2 regions of the Labrenzia sp. CP4 genome follow, and region 2 is predicted to be linked to the other one. Evidence: riboswitches for the same ligand, from Rfam matches in the RefSeq annotation. Region 2 holds a riboswitch; the other holds the start of a gene.
The links. A riboswitch is a leader RNA that binds a small molecule or an ion and turns the genes downstream of it on or off. The one in region 2 is predicted to bind S-adenosylmethionine.
Positions count from the first base shown of each region.

Region 1 (6,684 bases), 330 kb from region 2:
AATTTTCCGTCTTTTGGCGCTACGGGAGAATGAATAGTGTCTATGAACGAGCCGATCAGCGTACAGGAAGCCCTTATCTACGTGATGGTTATCGTCTCGGCGTCGGACAACCAGATGACCGACAACGAACTGGCCACCATCGGCGACATGATCAAGATGCTGCCCGTTTTCAATGGTTATGACGGCAACCGGATCATCCCGGCAGCCCAGCGCTGCGGCGACATACTGCAGGAAGACAACGGCTTGCAGCTGGTGCTGGAGCTGGTTGGCGACGTCCTGCCGGCAAAGCTTTACGACACTGCATATGCGCTTGGGGTTGAAGTCGCGGCTGCCGATCTCCACGTCGAGAAGGAAGAATTGCGCATCCTTCAGCTACTGCGCGACCGCTTCAAACTCGACAAACTCACCGTTGCCGCAATCGAGCGCGGTGCGATTGCCCGTCACCGGACCATCTGATCCTCTCGGAGCAGGTATTTGAAAGCAACGAAGGCCCTTGCCTGGGCCGGGGCGGTATCGATTGCCGTCCTGGCAGGTGTTTTCCTGATTTTCCAGGGCCTTCAGGATTTCGATCTTTCTGAATACGAAACCCGGCCGATTGCCTTTTCCTTCGACGGATATTCCGTCGCCGGAACGTTGCACCTGCCCCGCCTGCAAGATTCTCGACCCGCAAACCCGCCTCTGGTTCTGATCGTTCACGGGGATGGGCCCGCCGACCGCTACTCCGGCGGTGGGTACATGCCTCTCATCAGCCGTCTTCTGGACAGTGGTCTTGCCGTCTATTCCTGGGACAAGCCGGGCGTCGGCGAAAGCCAGGGCAACTGGCTGTCCTTTTCCATGGAAGAGCGAGCGCGCCTCGCGGCAACGGCCCTTGCGACTGCAAAAGAACAGCCCGAATTGAAGACGTCTCCAGCCGGATTTCTCGGCTTTTCCCAGGCGGGGTGGGTTTTGCCCATTCTGGCGGAAGAGCCAGCGCAAGGCGATTTCTTCGTGATTGTCGGCGGAGCCGTCAACTGGTTGCGGCAGGCTGGTTATTATACCCGGCGCAGGCTGGACCTTGCAGGTGCAGACAGCAAGGCGATCGACAAGACACTCGCGCAGGACGCAAAAGACGGACAAAAGTTTCTAGACCGGGATTTTTCGTATCAGGACTATCTCGACAGCGGCATGGACAGGGTTCCGATGCCGGAAGATCGCTTCACCTTCGCGCGCCGGAATGCGGCCTCCGACTCCACCGCCTCCCTTGCCCGTATCTCCTCGCCCGTTCTGACACTGCACGGAGCAGAGGACCTCAATGTCGATCCTCATTTCAATTCCGGCATCTATCGAAAGATGCTGACGGACAACAATCCCGCCAACCGCTTCGTGATCGTCCCGGAAGCAACCCATGCGCTGTTGCGGGCGGAAGCCTTCAACTACCAGCTCGAGGGGCAAATGCCTTCCTGGTCGAAGGCCTTGTTCATGGTCCTGGGGCGCCGTGCCTACGCACCGGGCGCACTGGACACCATAACAATCTGGATCAAGGAACAGGCCTCAACAGCAAACAGCCTTTCAACTTCACCAGATCGATCAAATTGAACCCTTTTTGTTTTCGGTCCTTCAATCCGCCGCGCCTTATCACCGGTGCGGGGACAGCACGCTTGTGGGCTGCCGGGACCCTTGGGTCCTTCAGTGCGGAGACGGGGACATGAGCAATCAGGCAATCGGAGAGCGGACAAGTGTGCGCTATCCACTGAGGCGGCGCCGCCAGAGGCTGCGCGTACAGCGCCCCATGCCTTATGCTGTCCGGTACGTGCAGGTTCGCACCGCTCCAAAGCAGGCGAACTGGGGCACGCGAATGATGATTGCCTTTGCAGGCTTCGTCTGCGGACTTGCAGCCGACGCGCTGGTGATGTTTGCCGAAGACCATTTCCATCTGGCAAAGAACCGGGATCCGGATCTTTTCGCATGGGTGCTCGGCACCGGCTTTGCCGGCCATATCCTCTATCTGATCTTCGGAATACTAGCGGTCACGTTGCTGACGGCCTTCAACCGCCGCAAGTGGATCTTGTGGCTGCTGATCGGCTTTGTCGGCGGACTACTGAGTATCTGATCGGCTGATAGCCTCAATTCAGGCTGTGGATCGCATCCGGCAGATCGAGTGAAAACGCCGGAATGACGACGTCGAACATGGAGCCGTCCGGACGTTCCATCGAGTAGGACCCGGCCATGATGCCGCTGTCGGTCGAAAGCGGGCAGTGCGACGAATACTCATAGGTCTCGCCGGGCTCTATCACCGGCTGTTCGCCGACCACGCCCTCGCCGCTGACTTCTTCCTGGCGCCCTCTGGCGTCGGTTATCTGCCAGTAACGCGTCTTCAGCTGCACCGGTTCGCTGCCACCATTGTGGATCTCGACCATATACGCCCAGATATACTCGCTCTCTTCCGGACGCGATTCATCGTCCAGATAAAACGGCTCGACGGAGACTTCGATCCCTTGGGTGATGGCGGTGTAACTGCCAGACACGGCTTTTCCTTAATTTCAGAACTGCGAACCTTGAAATAGACCGGTCCGAAGCGACTTCCACGGGTGGTGCCCGCTCGTTCAGGAGGGGCTTATAGGGCGAATGACGCAAGCGTGAAAGAGGGTTGTGACATATGAGGCCGGAATTGCTTGAGATTTGAGGCCGGATTTTGCAAGAACACCATCTGTCAGACCCAAAACAGTGATCTCTTCATGTTCGATGCCCACCTGCGCCCGCTGATCGATCCGCCGTTGAACCGGCTGGGCCTGATCCTTGCCGGCACGGGGCTTACTGCCAACAGCGTGACGCTGGCGGGCTTTGCTGCCGGCATGGGGGCAGCCATCGCTATCGCAACGGGTCATACCCTGATCGGCTTGTTCCTGATCGCGGTCAACCGATTTGCAGACGGTCTCGATGGCGCGTTGGCCCGGGCAACGGCCAAGACCGATCTTGGCGGCTACCTCGACATCACACTGGATTTCTTCTTCTACAGCGCAATCCCTCTGGCCTTTGCCATACAGGACCCGGCCAGCAACGCTTTGCCGGCGGTGGCACTTCTTGCCAGCTTCTACGCGAACGGCTCGGCCTTTCTGGCCTTTGCCATCATGGCGGAGAAGAACAAACTGACCACCGACGCTCAGGGCTCCAAATCGCTCTATTACATAGGCGGGCTGGCCGAAGGTACCGAGACCATCGCGCTATTCCTGCTGATGGCCCTGGTCCCCGCCTGGTTTCCTGCGCTTGCCTATGGTTTTGCCGCGATATGCGTCGTGTCCGCCGGCGCCCGGGTGCTCATTGGCGTGAAGGCGCTGCGGCAGACAGGCCGTTAGATCGCCTGGAGCGCCTTCTCGATATCTTCCAGCAGATCCTGCGGATCCTCCAGACCGATTGAAAGCCGCAGGATACCATCGGTGATACCGAGTTCCGCGCGCGCTTCCTCGCCAATCGACTGGTGCGTGGTCGTCGCCGGATGGGTGATCAGGCTCTTGGCGTCGCCCAGGTTGTTGGAAATCTTGACGATTTCCAGCGCGTTTGTGAAACGGAACGCGGTTTCCTTGCCGCCCTCGATTTCCATCGCCAGCATGGTGGATCCGCCGCTCATCTGGCGTTTGGCAACATCGGCCTGCGGGTGGTCGTCCCGGCCCGGATAGATCAGCCGCGCGACCTTGGACTGGCTTGCCAGATAGTCGGCAATCCTGCCCGCCGTTTCCGTCTGGCGCGCAACGCGCAGCGGCAGCGTTTCCAGGCCCTTCAACAGGACCCAGGCACTGAACGGGCTCATGTGCGGACCGGTATGCTTGATGAAAGGCATGACCTCGTCGTTGATCCATTCCTCGTCCGACAGGATCACACCGCCGAGGCACCGGCCCTGGCCATCGATGTGCTTGGTGGCCGAATAGACGACCACATCGGCACCGAGCTGAAACGGCGACTGATACAGCGGGGTCGCAAACACGTTGTCGACGATCAGACGAGCACCGGCTTCCTTGGCGATCTGTGCCACGGCCTCGATGTCGATGACTTCCAGCGTCGGGTTGGTCGGGCTTTCCAGGAACAGGGCCTTGGTGTTCGGCCGGACAGCCGCCTTCCACTGCTCGATGTCCGTTCCGTCTACCAGCGTGCTTTCAACGCCGAAGCGCGGCAACAATGTTTCGCAAATATAGCGGCAGGAGCCGAACAGGGCCTTGGCGGCAATCACGTGATCGCCTGCCCTTACCGCTGCCATCAGCGCCAGATTGACAGCCGCCATGCCGCTGGCGGTTGCCCGTGCGGCCTCAGCCCCTTCAAGCGCCTTGATGCGGTCCTCGAACATGGTGACGGTCGGGTTGGCATAGCGCGAATAGACATAACCCGGGTCCTCGCCATTGAACCTGGCCTCGGCAGCTTCGGCACCGCTGTAGGTGAAGCCCTGGGTCAGGTAGATGGTCTCCGAGGTCTCACCAAACGGTGACCGCATGGTGCCGCCATGAACCAGAGTGGTTGCAGGGCGCCAGTTCTTGTTTCCGGTCTTGGTGGTCTCAGTCATGTCTTTCATTCGCTCCAAACGCAAAAAACCCCAGCCTCAAGACCGGGGTTCTCACCTCCGGCCTTTTTAGCAACTTGTTTAACGTGGCTGCAAGCCGGCCGGCCCAAATCACCACGAAGTGAGCCTGTCCTACGGGAAAAGCAGGCACAGGTCAATTGTCTTGCGCACGATCCTCTCAAAAGCCCCGTTCTGCCAGAATGCCTGTTGGCGCGGGCGGCCCGATCCTTTAATGACCATAGACCAGCATAATGCGGAACATCTTCATGAACGTCACAGCGGGTCAGGTCTTGAACGGAAGCGCACTTCTCACAGCAAACGGCATTCTGCCGGAACGGGTAATCCAGGCCATGTTCGCCGCCGGAGAGATTTCAGCGGACGCGCCGCCTGTCACCGGTCAGATACAGCCTGCCAGCCTCGACCTGCGTCTGGGCAAGGAAGCCTACCGGGTGCGTGCCAGCTTCCTGCCGGGCCCCGACATCCAGGTAGCGGCTCGGCTTGAGCAGATGAAACTGCACACGGTCGACCTGAGCGAAGGTGCCGTCCTTGAAACAGGCTGCGTCTATATCGTGCCGCTGCAGGAAAGCCTCGCCCTGGCTCCCGATATTTCGGCAACTGCCAACCCGAAAAGCTCGACCGGCCGCCTGGATGTCTTCACCCGCGTCATCACAGACAACGGCCTTGCCTTCGACACCATTCCGGCCGGCTACACCGGTCCGCTTTATGCCGAAATCTCGCCGCTGACCTTTCCGATCCTCGTGCGGTCCGGGTCCCGCCTCAGCCAGATCCGTTTCCGGCGCGGTCAATCGCTCATTCCCGATGCGGAGCTGGAAGAGGTGCATAAGGCCCACACATTGATGAGCGGTGGCAACGAACGCATCGGCAACGGTGTGCAGCTCTCCATCGATCTGGAAGGGACCGGACCCGACAGCCTGATCGGATATCGCGCCAAGCAACACTCCGGACTGATCGATGTGGATGTCGTCGGCGCGCAGGACGTTCTGGATTTCTGGGAACCTATCTATCGCCGCCAGCGGGCGGAACTTATCCTCGACCCGGATGCATTCTATATTCTGGTCAGCCAGGAAGCTGTGCATGTGCCGCCGGACTATGCGGCCGAAATGGTGCCGTTCGATCCGCTCGTCGGCGAATTCCGCGTCCATTATGCAGGCTTCTTCGATCCCGGTTTTGGCCACGCCAGTGCCGGTGGTGTCGGCTCGCGCGCGGTTCTTGAAGTCCGCTCGCATGATGTCCCGTTCATCGTGGAACACGGCCAGACCATCGGGCGTCTGGTCTATGAACACATGGCGGAGCGCCCGGCGACACTCTACGGTGAAGGCATCGGCTCCAACTATCAGGGCCAGGCACTCAAGCTGTCCAAGCACTTCAAGGCACCCGCCTGACCGCCGATGGCCCTGAAAACCGTCACCCGTGAGTTTGAAGGATTTCTGGAAGACCGGAAGTCCCGCTTTCTGGCGCATCTGGTGCCGGTGGACATGTTCGACCAGCGGATGGAAGAGCTGCGCAAGGAGCACAAGAAGGCCAATCACATCGTCACGGCGCACCGGAGACTTCTGGAGGACGACCGGATTGAGGAGAGTGGCAAGGACGACGGTGAACCGGCAGGCACCTCCGGCATGCCAACATTGCGCGTGCTGCAAGGGGCAGACCTGATCAACTGCGCTGTTCTGATCGTGCGTTATTTCGGCGGAACGAAACTCGGCGGTGGGGGCCTGGCCCGAGCCTATTCAGGCGCAGCGCAGGATGCGATCAACAACGCCGACCTGGTACTGTTTCAAAAGATACTGTCGAAAACAGTTCGCGCAGATTTTGCGTCCGGATCGGAACTGGAACGGCGGATCGAGACCCTCGGCCTGACGGTGATGGCGCGCGACTACACCGAAGACGGAGTGACGCTGACCGTCGAAGGGCCGGAAGAGGTTCTGGCTGAACTTTAGGGAGCGTCGACGTCCCGTCACTCCTTCCAAGTCACTAGGGCCGGCCCCTCCCCCAGTCGTCATTGCCGGGCTTGATCCGGCAATCCATACGGGGATCTTGGTCACAAAGAGACAATTGGTTCAGGAGACGGAGTGTCCTGGTTCCCACGGTTCAGCCAAGGGACGACGCCTCGGATAGTCTATAGCTCTCGGTTCATCGGC
Region 1 is NZ_CP011927.1:4,741,658-4,748,341, forward strand. Features, by position in the region: gene ACP90_RS21710 (tellurite resistance TerB family protein) at 43-456, shown strand; gene ACP90_RS21715 (alpha/beta fold hydrolase) at 475-1,575, shown strand; gene ACP90_RS21720 (hypothetical protein) at 1,685-2,089, shown strand; gene apaG (Co2+/Mg2+ efflux protein ApaG) at 2,103-2,504, opposite strand; gene ACP90_RS21730 (CDP-alcohol phosphatidyltransferase family protein) at 2,715-3,332, shown strand; gene ACP90_RS21735 (O-succinylhomoserine sulfhydrylase) at 3,329-4,528, opposite strand; SAM riboswitch at 4,574-4,653, opposite strand; gene ACP90_RS21740 (2'-deoxycytidine 5'-triphosphate deaminase) at 4,792-5,928, shown strand; gene ACP90_RS21745 (YigZ family protein) at 5,935-6,483, shown strand.
Region 1: linked by a shared signal. The riboswitch ahead of ACP90_RS21735 (O-succinylhomoserine sulfhydrylase) and the one ahead of ACP90_RS23255 (hypothetical protein) in region 2 are both predicted to bind S-adenosylmethionine.

Region 2 (6,684 bases):
TCGGTGTTTTCGCCAGCCGTATCCCGCCGCCACGCCCGCGCGTCGTCTCCAGATAGCCACCCTTGGCGAGATGAGCGACGATTTTCATGACATGTGATTTGGCAAGGCCAAGCTGCCGCGAAAGCTTGTCGACGGTCTGCGGGTCGTCGGATTGGCCGGTCGCCATCAGAATTCTCAAGGCAAAATCGCTGGCCTGACTGAGGCGCATGGCTGGGTCTCTTTAAACATTCATCTTATATGTTGATTTTAGCGGGTTGCTGTGCCATTTAAAAGATGCATCTTAAATGAATGTTATGGAGGCGGCTATGGAAGCCCCTAACTCCAGTACCAACAGATACAAGCTGAAGAGACGCGAAACGCCGGACCAGGGCGACCGGCTCCGCCGTTACGAGAAGGTCGATGAACAGGCGATCCATGTGATGGTGCATACCTTCTATGGCTGCATTCGCCAGCATCCACGTCTCGGAGGTATCTTCGAGGGCCGTCTGGCTGGCCGGTGGGAAGAGCACCTGCCGAAGATGGAAGCCTTCTGGCAATCCGTCCTGATGAAGAACGGCGCCTACAAGGGCAAGCCCGTGCCGGCTCACTTGAAACAGAAGGAGCTGGTAAGCACGGATTTTGGCGAATGGCTCAGTGTCTTCCGGCCCGTCATCCGTGAATTGTTCGTACCGGACCTTGCAGACGAGATTGTGGCCATTGCCGAACGCATCGCGCAGAGCCTGTGGCTGGCCACTTTCGGAACCCCCGGAGCCAATCCGCCTGCCGAACTGACATCGCAACCCTCTGAATGGAGCGGATCATGCTGGTAACGATTGTCCTGATAGCGGAAGTGCTGGTGTTCGTCTGGTTCACCGTCTTTTCGCTGATGCTTCTGTCCATGTATCTGGATTCGCGCGGCATGCCGCTGCCGAAACTGGATGTCGCTGGCCGCACACTCATCGGCAGCGCGAAACTGGCCTTCATCACCGGCATCGTCGCCCTTTCGGCGATGACAGTCCTTGAAATCCAGGCCTTCAGCTAGAAAGCAACCGAAATGAATACCTCCAACCTTCTGCATCGCGGCCTGCCGATCCTGCTGATCTGGGTCGCTGCCCCCATGCCGTTGTGGATCATGGCAATCCTGATGTTTGTCCTTTGACGGTGGACTTGATCCGCAGTTCCTTCTGAGGCCCTCCGATCAACCACTTCTATTCTTGCAGGTGATGACCTAGTCTTCTTGCGAGAATCAGCGGAGGGGCTCAGGCGTGTACGACGAAAAGCCGACAGGCGATCTGACATTGCGCACCATGGCAATGCCTGCCGACACCAATGCCTCGGGAGATATTTTCGGGGGCTGGGTGTTGTCGCAGATGGACCTGGCAGGCGGTATCGCAGCCGGTCAGCGGGCCGAGGGACGTGTCGTGACCATCGCGGTCGACAAGATGAAATTCATCCGGCCTGTCCATGTGGGCGACGTGCTGTGCGTTTATGCCGAAGTCCTTCGTGTCGGCAACTCGTCGATGGAAATCAAGCTTGAATCCTGGGCCCTGCGCCATCGCTACGGCCACCGTGAAAAGGTGACCGAAGCGGTCTTCACCATGGTGGCCGTCGATGACGGCGGCAAGCCGCGCCCGGTCCCCAAGAGGGACTGAGCGCCGCGATCTCATCCGGCTTGATTTCCCTAAACTCATCCTGAGGAAGCGCGTCAGCGCTGTCTCGAAGGATGGGCGGCATATTGATGAGAAAGCGGCCCATCACTCGATACGGGCCTTCGAGACAGGCCTTCGGCCTTCCTCAGGTTGGGGCGAGTTGTTGCAGCACGCCTGTATCAAAGAAATAGGCAGAGTGCAGACGTTGGCACCACACGGGGGGCACCCCCGTCAGTGTCTGACGGGTCCGTGCCGGTTGAGAATATCGGCAAAGAGGTCTTCATCGACAGCGCAGGTGCAGCCGTTCGCCCACAGTTGAAGCAGCGTTTTCAAACGCTCGGTGCGGGCGGTCTGGCTGAGCGGCGCCTTGTGCCGTGGTAGACCACCCAGGATGCGCAGGGATTTGATCCGCGCCAGCACGCAGTCTTCAGCGGCCTGGCACCAGATATCCGTTCCGGCAAGCTTGGAGCTCGCCGCCACATGGTTCTCGATCAGATCTGCCGCACGTCCGGCAAAAGGGTCCTGAGACAAAAAATCCTCCATCGGTTGCCCGAGGAGGACTGGCGCATGCAAATTAACCGCTTAGTTGCCGGAAAGCCTCGGTTGAGGGTCTGACCAGCCGCATCCCTGTTGCGGAAACCACCTTGCCCGGAACGGCAGGTTGGCGAGGGCGCCAGCCCTTCTCTTGATGATGGCGCGCTTATGCCATGTCCAATCCGGCTTGGCAAGTCCGCCAGTGCATGGCACATCTTCCTGAAAGGACTAGCTCGGGAGCACCACAATTGGACCGATCCATGTTGCATCACAGTCGGCCGTTGGTGCCGATCCTGCTCGCCTTTTGTGCCTGCTTCATCGATGTGGTCTGCATTCTCGGCCTGTTTCACACCTTCACGGCATTCATTACCGGAACGCTTGTCGTCTTGTGCACGGAGGTGTTTCACCAGGGGCAAAACGCGGCCCTGAAGGTTTTCGTGCTCGCGGTTTTCTTCGGTTCGACTCTCTTCTGGTTCGTTTCGGTCACTGCGCTGGTGCGCAAAAACAGGATTGCCGTCCGGCATCTGTTTGCGCTCGAAGCTTTGCTGGTGGCGGGCTTCATGTTCGTCGCCGGTCTTGGAGATCCGTCAGCCGGAGGACCGTTGTCTGCCGTCACTCTGACGGCTGTCGGGTTTTCGACCGTGGCCATGTCGTTGCAGAACGTCATCATGCTGACCCTGCTCAACAGGCATGTTCCCACGACCATCATGACCGGCAATACGCTGAAGCTTGTGCTCGGCATCGCCGACTATTTCACGCATCCCGAAACGCGGCCCGACAGCCGCTCCCGGATCCGTCACCAGGCCTTCGTCCTGATGGCCTTCGCGGCCGGAGGCCTCCTGGCGAGTTTCCTGATGACCGTCATGGGGTTCTGGGCGCTTGCGATACCTGTTGCGCTTTTGATGCTGCTGGCGATAGTCCAGCCGGTGCATGAGCCTCAAGTCGCCTGAAACCGGTGCCGGCTACTCAGGCCGAAAATTATGCGCCCAAGCCGGGTGCTTCTTCCCTTTGGTGGTGCCGGTCGTAATCGATGCGGCCGTCGACCAGATGAATACGCCGGTCCATCCTGTCGGCGAGATCGATATCATGGGTAACGGCGACGACGGTGGTCCTTTCGGTCTTCACAATGGCCTGAAGACTTTCGAACACCTGTTCCGTCGATACACTGTCGAGACTGCCGGTCGGCTCATCAGCAAGGATCAGCTGCGGTGAATTGGCAAGTGCCCGGGCGACAGCGACGCGCTGTCGCTGCCCGCCGGACAATTGCTCCGGGCGGCGGTGAAGAAACTCTTCCAGACCCAGCGCCGCCAGAAGCTCCGTCGCATGGTCGAGTTGGGCCTTGGGGCTGCGTTTGCCGAGCCGCTGCATCGGTATCATCACGTTTTCCAGTGCGGTAAATTCCGGTAGCAGGAAGTGAAACTGAAAGACGAAGCCGAGTTTTTCCAAGCGAAGATGCGCCATTTCGGCAGATGTCAGCGCATGAGTGGGAAGGCCGTCTATCCGGACCTCGCCTGACGTCGGCCTGTCGAGGAGGCCAAGCAGATACAGAAGCGACGATTTCCCGGAACCGGACGGACCGGTAATGGCAACGAACTCCGCCTCGCCAACCTGAAAGCTGACATCCTGTACCAGTGTCACCGGCACGATGGCCGGCAGGATGCGGGTGAGGTTGCTCGCTTCCAGCAGAACGTCGCCGGGAGCCGTCTGTTTTTCCGGGGAAGGGGTCATGTCGCCCCTCGGATTATGTCGACAGGATTGAGCCGGGCGGCTTTCCTGGCGGGAATGTAGCCGGCGATCCCGGATGAAAACAGCGCCAACAGGCAGGCTATGATGTAGTGCAGGGCGGAAAAATAGATCGGCAGGTGGGTCATCTCCACGTCCTGGGTAAATTCGAATTTGACCGACGCGAGATAGCTCGACAGTCCGAAGCCGAGCGCCGAACCTGCAATAGCTCCCAGGATACCGATCACAAGTCCCTCGAGCACGAAGATCTGCTGAATATCGACTTCCGGAAATCCCAGTGACTTCAGGATCGCGATATCACGCGCCTTTTCGTGCACGATCGTCGAGACGATGTTGAAGATGCCGAAGCCGGCTACCACCAGAATGGCCCCGACAACCGTGTACATGATCACGTTGCGTACGAAGAAGGCCTCCATCAGCCCCTCGTTGGCCTCTTCCCAGGAAACCGCCTTGTAGCCGAGCTGCCGCTCGGCCCGTGCGGCAACCGCGTTGGCTTCGGCGATGGAATTGAGGTGGATTGCGATCGAATTGATGACGTCCGGTTTTTCCAGAAGGATCTGCACGGCTTTCAACGGCGCATAGGCAAGCCCTTCGTCGCTGGTGGTGATGCCGCTGTGGAACAGGCCGACGATCTTGAAGCGCTTGGCGACACCGTTTGCGGATGTCAGGGTCACGGTATCGCCCAGGTCCGCCCCCAGCCGTTCCGCGGCCTTGTCGCCGACAACGAGGCCATTTGACGTCGTGTCCAGGTCCTCGAAGGAGCCCTGGCGCATATCCTCGCCGATCTTGGAGACGGTCAGTTCGCGCTTGGGTTCCACACCAACCAGGGTCATGCCGATGTCCTGTCCGGCATAGCGCAGCACCGCCTGGCCGCTCAGACGCTGCGCCATCGATCCGTTCACCCAGTCGCGCAGCGAGGCAAGCGCTTCGGTCGGATTTCGGATGCCGCGAAGGTCTTCCTTCGGTCTGAGACCATGATAGGTGACAGCGTCATAGACTGCACTGGCCGGTTGTTCCGCCGGTGCGCGTTGCTCGTCCAGGATCTCCACATGGGGAATGGCGTCGATCAGTGTTGCGGTAAAATCCCGCTGAGACCCTTCCATGAGGCTCGCCATCGCCACCGAAAATCCGACACCAAGTGCGACGCCAAGCGTTGAGACAATGGTCTGGCGCAAGCGGTTGCGAATGTGGGTGGAGGCGATGCGCAGGAGAAGCATTATTTGCCGTCTCCGGGAACCGGCCTGACCTTCTGTCCTTCTGCCAGATCCGGGTTATAGGGAAAGACGACCCGGTTGTCTCCGGTGATCCCCTTCAGCACTTCCGTGGCGCGGGTGCCCTTGATCCCGGTTTCGACCTCCAGCAGAACGATTTTGTTATCCCCATCCAGCGTCAGCAGTTTCGAGCCGTCGAAGGCCGCGGTCGGCAGAAGCAGCGCGTCGTCCTTCTCCGAGGTGACGATATTGATCTCGGCAGTCATGCCGATGCGCAGCGGCGTGTCTTCCGGGAGATCGAGATAGACCCGGTAGTTCTTCAGAACCGGATCGCCTTTCGGAGTGATGCTGGCAACTTCGGCCGTCAGTTCCTTTCCCGGAAAGGCATCTGCACGGATCAGCGCCTTGTGACCCTTGGCGACCTTGGGAATATCCTCCTCGTTGACTTCCGCCACCAGTTGAAGGGGGGACGGCTGACCGATCCAGAAGAGAATTTCACCGGGTTCGGCAACTTCCCCCACCGACCCGTCCGCCCTCAGAACCATGCCGTCCATGGGGGCCACGATGACATAGTCGCGCAGCCGTTCCTTCTGGGCCGCCGTAATGGCGTTGATGCGGATCAGTTCGTTCTGGGCCTTGTCGTAAACCTGCTGGCTGACGACGCGGCGTTCCAGTAGTTGCAGCGCACGTTCCTTGTCGGATTGCGCCAGCTCCTGGCGGGCTTCCAGTTCGGCAAGCGTGGCACGGGCATCGCCGCTGTCCAGTTCCGCCAGCTGGTCGCCTTTCTGGACCTGATCACCCTCGCAGCCGCACAGCGAGACGATCCGCTCGCGGATGATGCTGGTAACCTTCGCCCATCGGACGGGTTCAACGACTGCGGTGGCATAGACCACTTCGGCTGCCCGCCCGGTCGTCGGCATCACGGTCTGCACTTCCGGCGGTTTCTTGAACCACCAAAGTGAGCCCGCGACGGCTCCCGCGATCAGCAGAACAAATATCAAAAGTTTCAAAAAGCGCATGGCACACCCTTGCCGGATCTGCCGCCACAATAACGTTTCGAGCGAGGAACGCCATGGCCTGGATCAAATGAGGATGCCTGCGCGCAAGGGCTGGCCGGACGTGTGCCCCAAGAGCGCGATCAGGTGACGCCCTCGGCGAAGATCAGTAATGCGGCGGCTTTTCAATCTGGTGGCCGGGCAGAACGTTCTCCATCAGTTCCGTAACCTGGTCTGTCATGTTGGTGACGAGCCGGTTGAGCCTGTCCAGCTGGCGGCCCTGATCGAAGACGACCGTATTCAGTTCATCAATGGTGTTGAGCGCATGAGCGAGATCGATCTCGAGCTTCTCGATTCGGGCTTCTTTGTCGTCCGCCATTGGTGTCTCCTGCGTCGTCCTGGGGCTATGTGGCTTCTTTCGGCACCCGCCCGATGTCTGTCGTGGCAGGTATATTGCGGCGGCGGCGAAACACCAACTCTCATTGTCGGCGGACTGTGAGTTTGCGCCGGGCGAAGCTGCGCTATATCTATGCGTAATCCTGACAGGGGTCGGGACCTGCAATCCCTAAAGAG
Region 2 is NZ_CP011927.1:5,072,797-5,079,480, reverse strand. Features, by position in the region: gene ACP90_RS23275 (Rrf2 family transcriptional regulator) at 1-208, opposite strand, end outside; gene ACP90_RS23270 (group III truncated hemoglobin) at 306-809, shown strand; gene ACP90_RS23265 (hypothetical protein) at 800-1,021, shown strand; gene ACP90_RS23260 (acyl-CoA thioesterase) at 1,287-1,631, shown strand; gene ACP90_RS23255 (hypothetical protein) at 1,860-2,159, opposite strand; SAM-I-IV-variant riboswitch at 2,201-2,325, opposite strand; gene ACP90_RS23250 (YoaK family protein) at 2,423-3,112, shown strand; gene ACP90_RS23245 (ABC transporter ATP-binding protein) at 3,141-3,890, opposite strand; gene ACP90_RS23240 (ABC transporter permease) at 3,887-5,125, opposite strand; gene ACP90_RS23235 (efflux RND transporter periplasmic adaptor subunit) at 5,122-6,135, opposite strand; gene ACP90_RS23230 (SlyX family protein) at 6,278-6,490, opposite strand.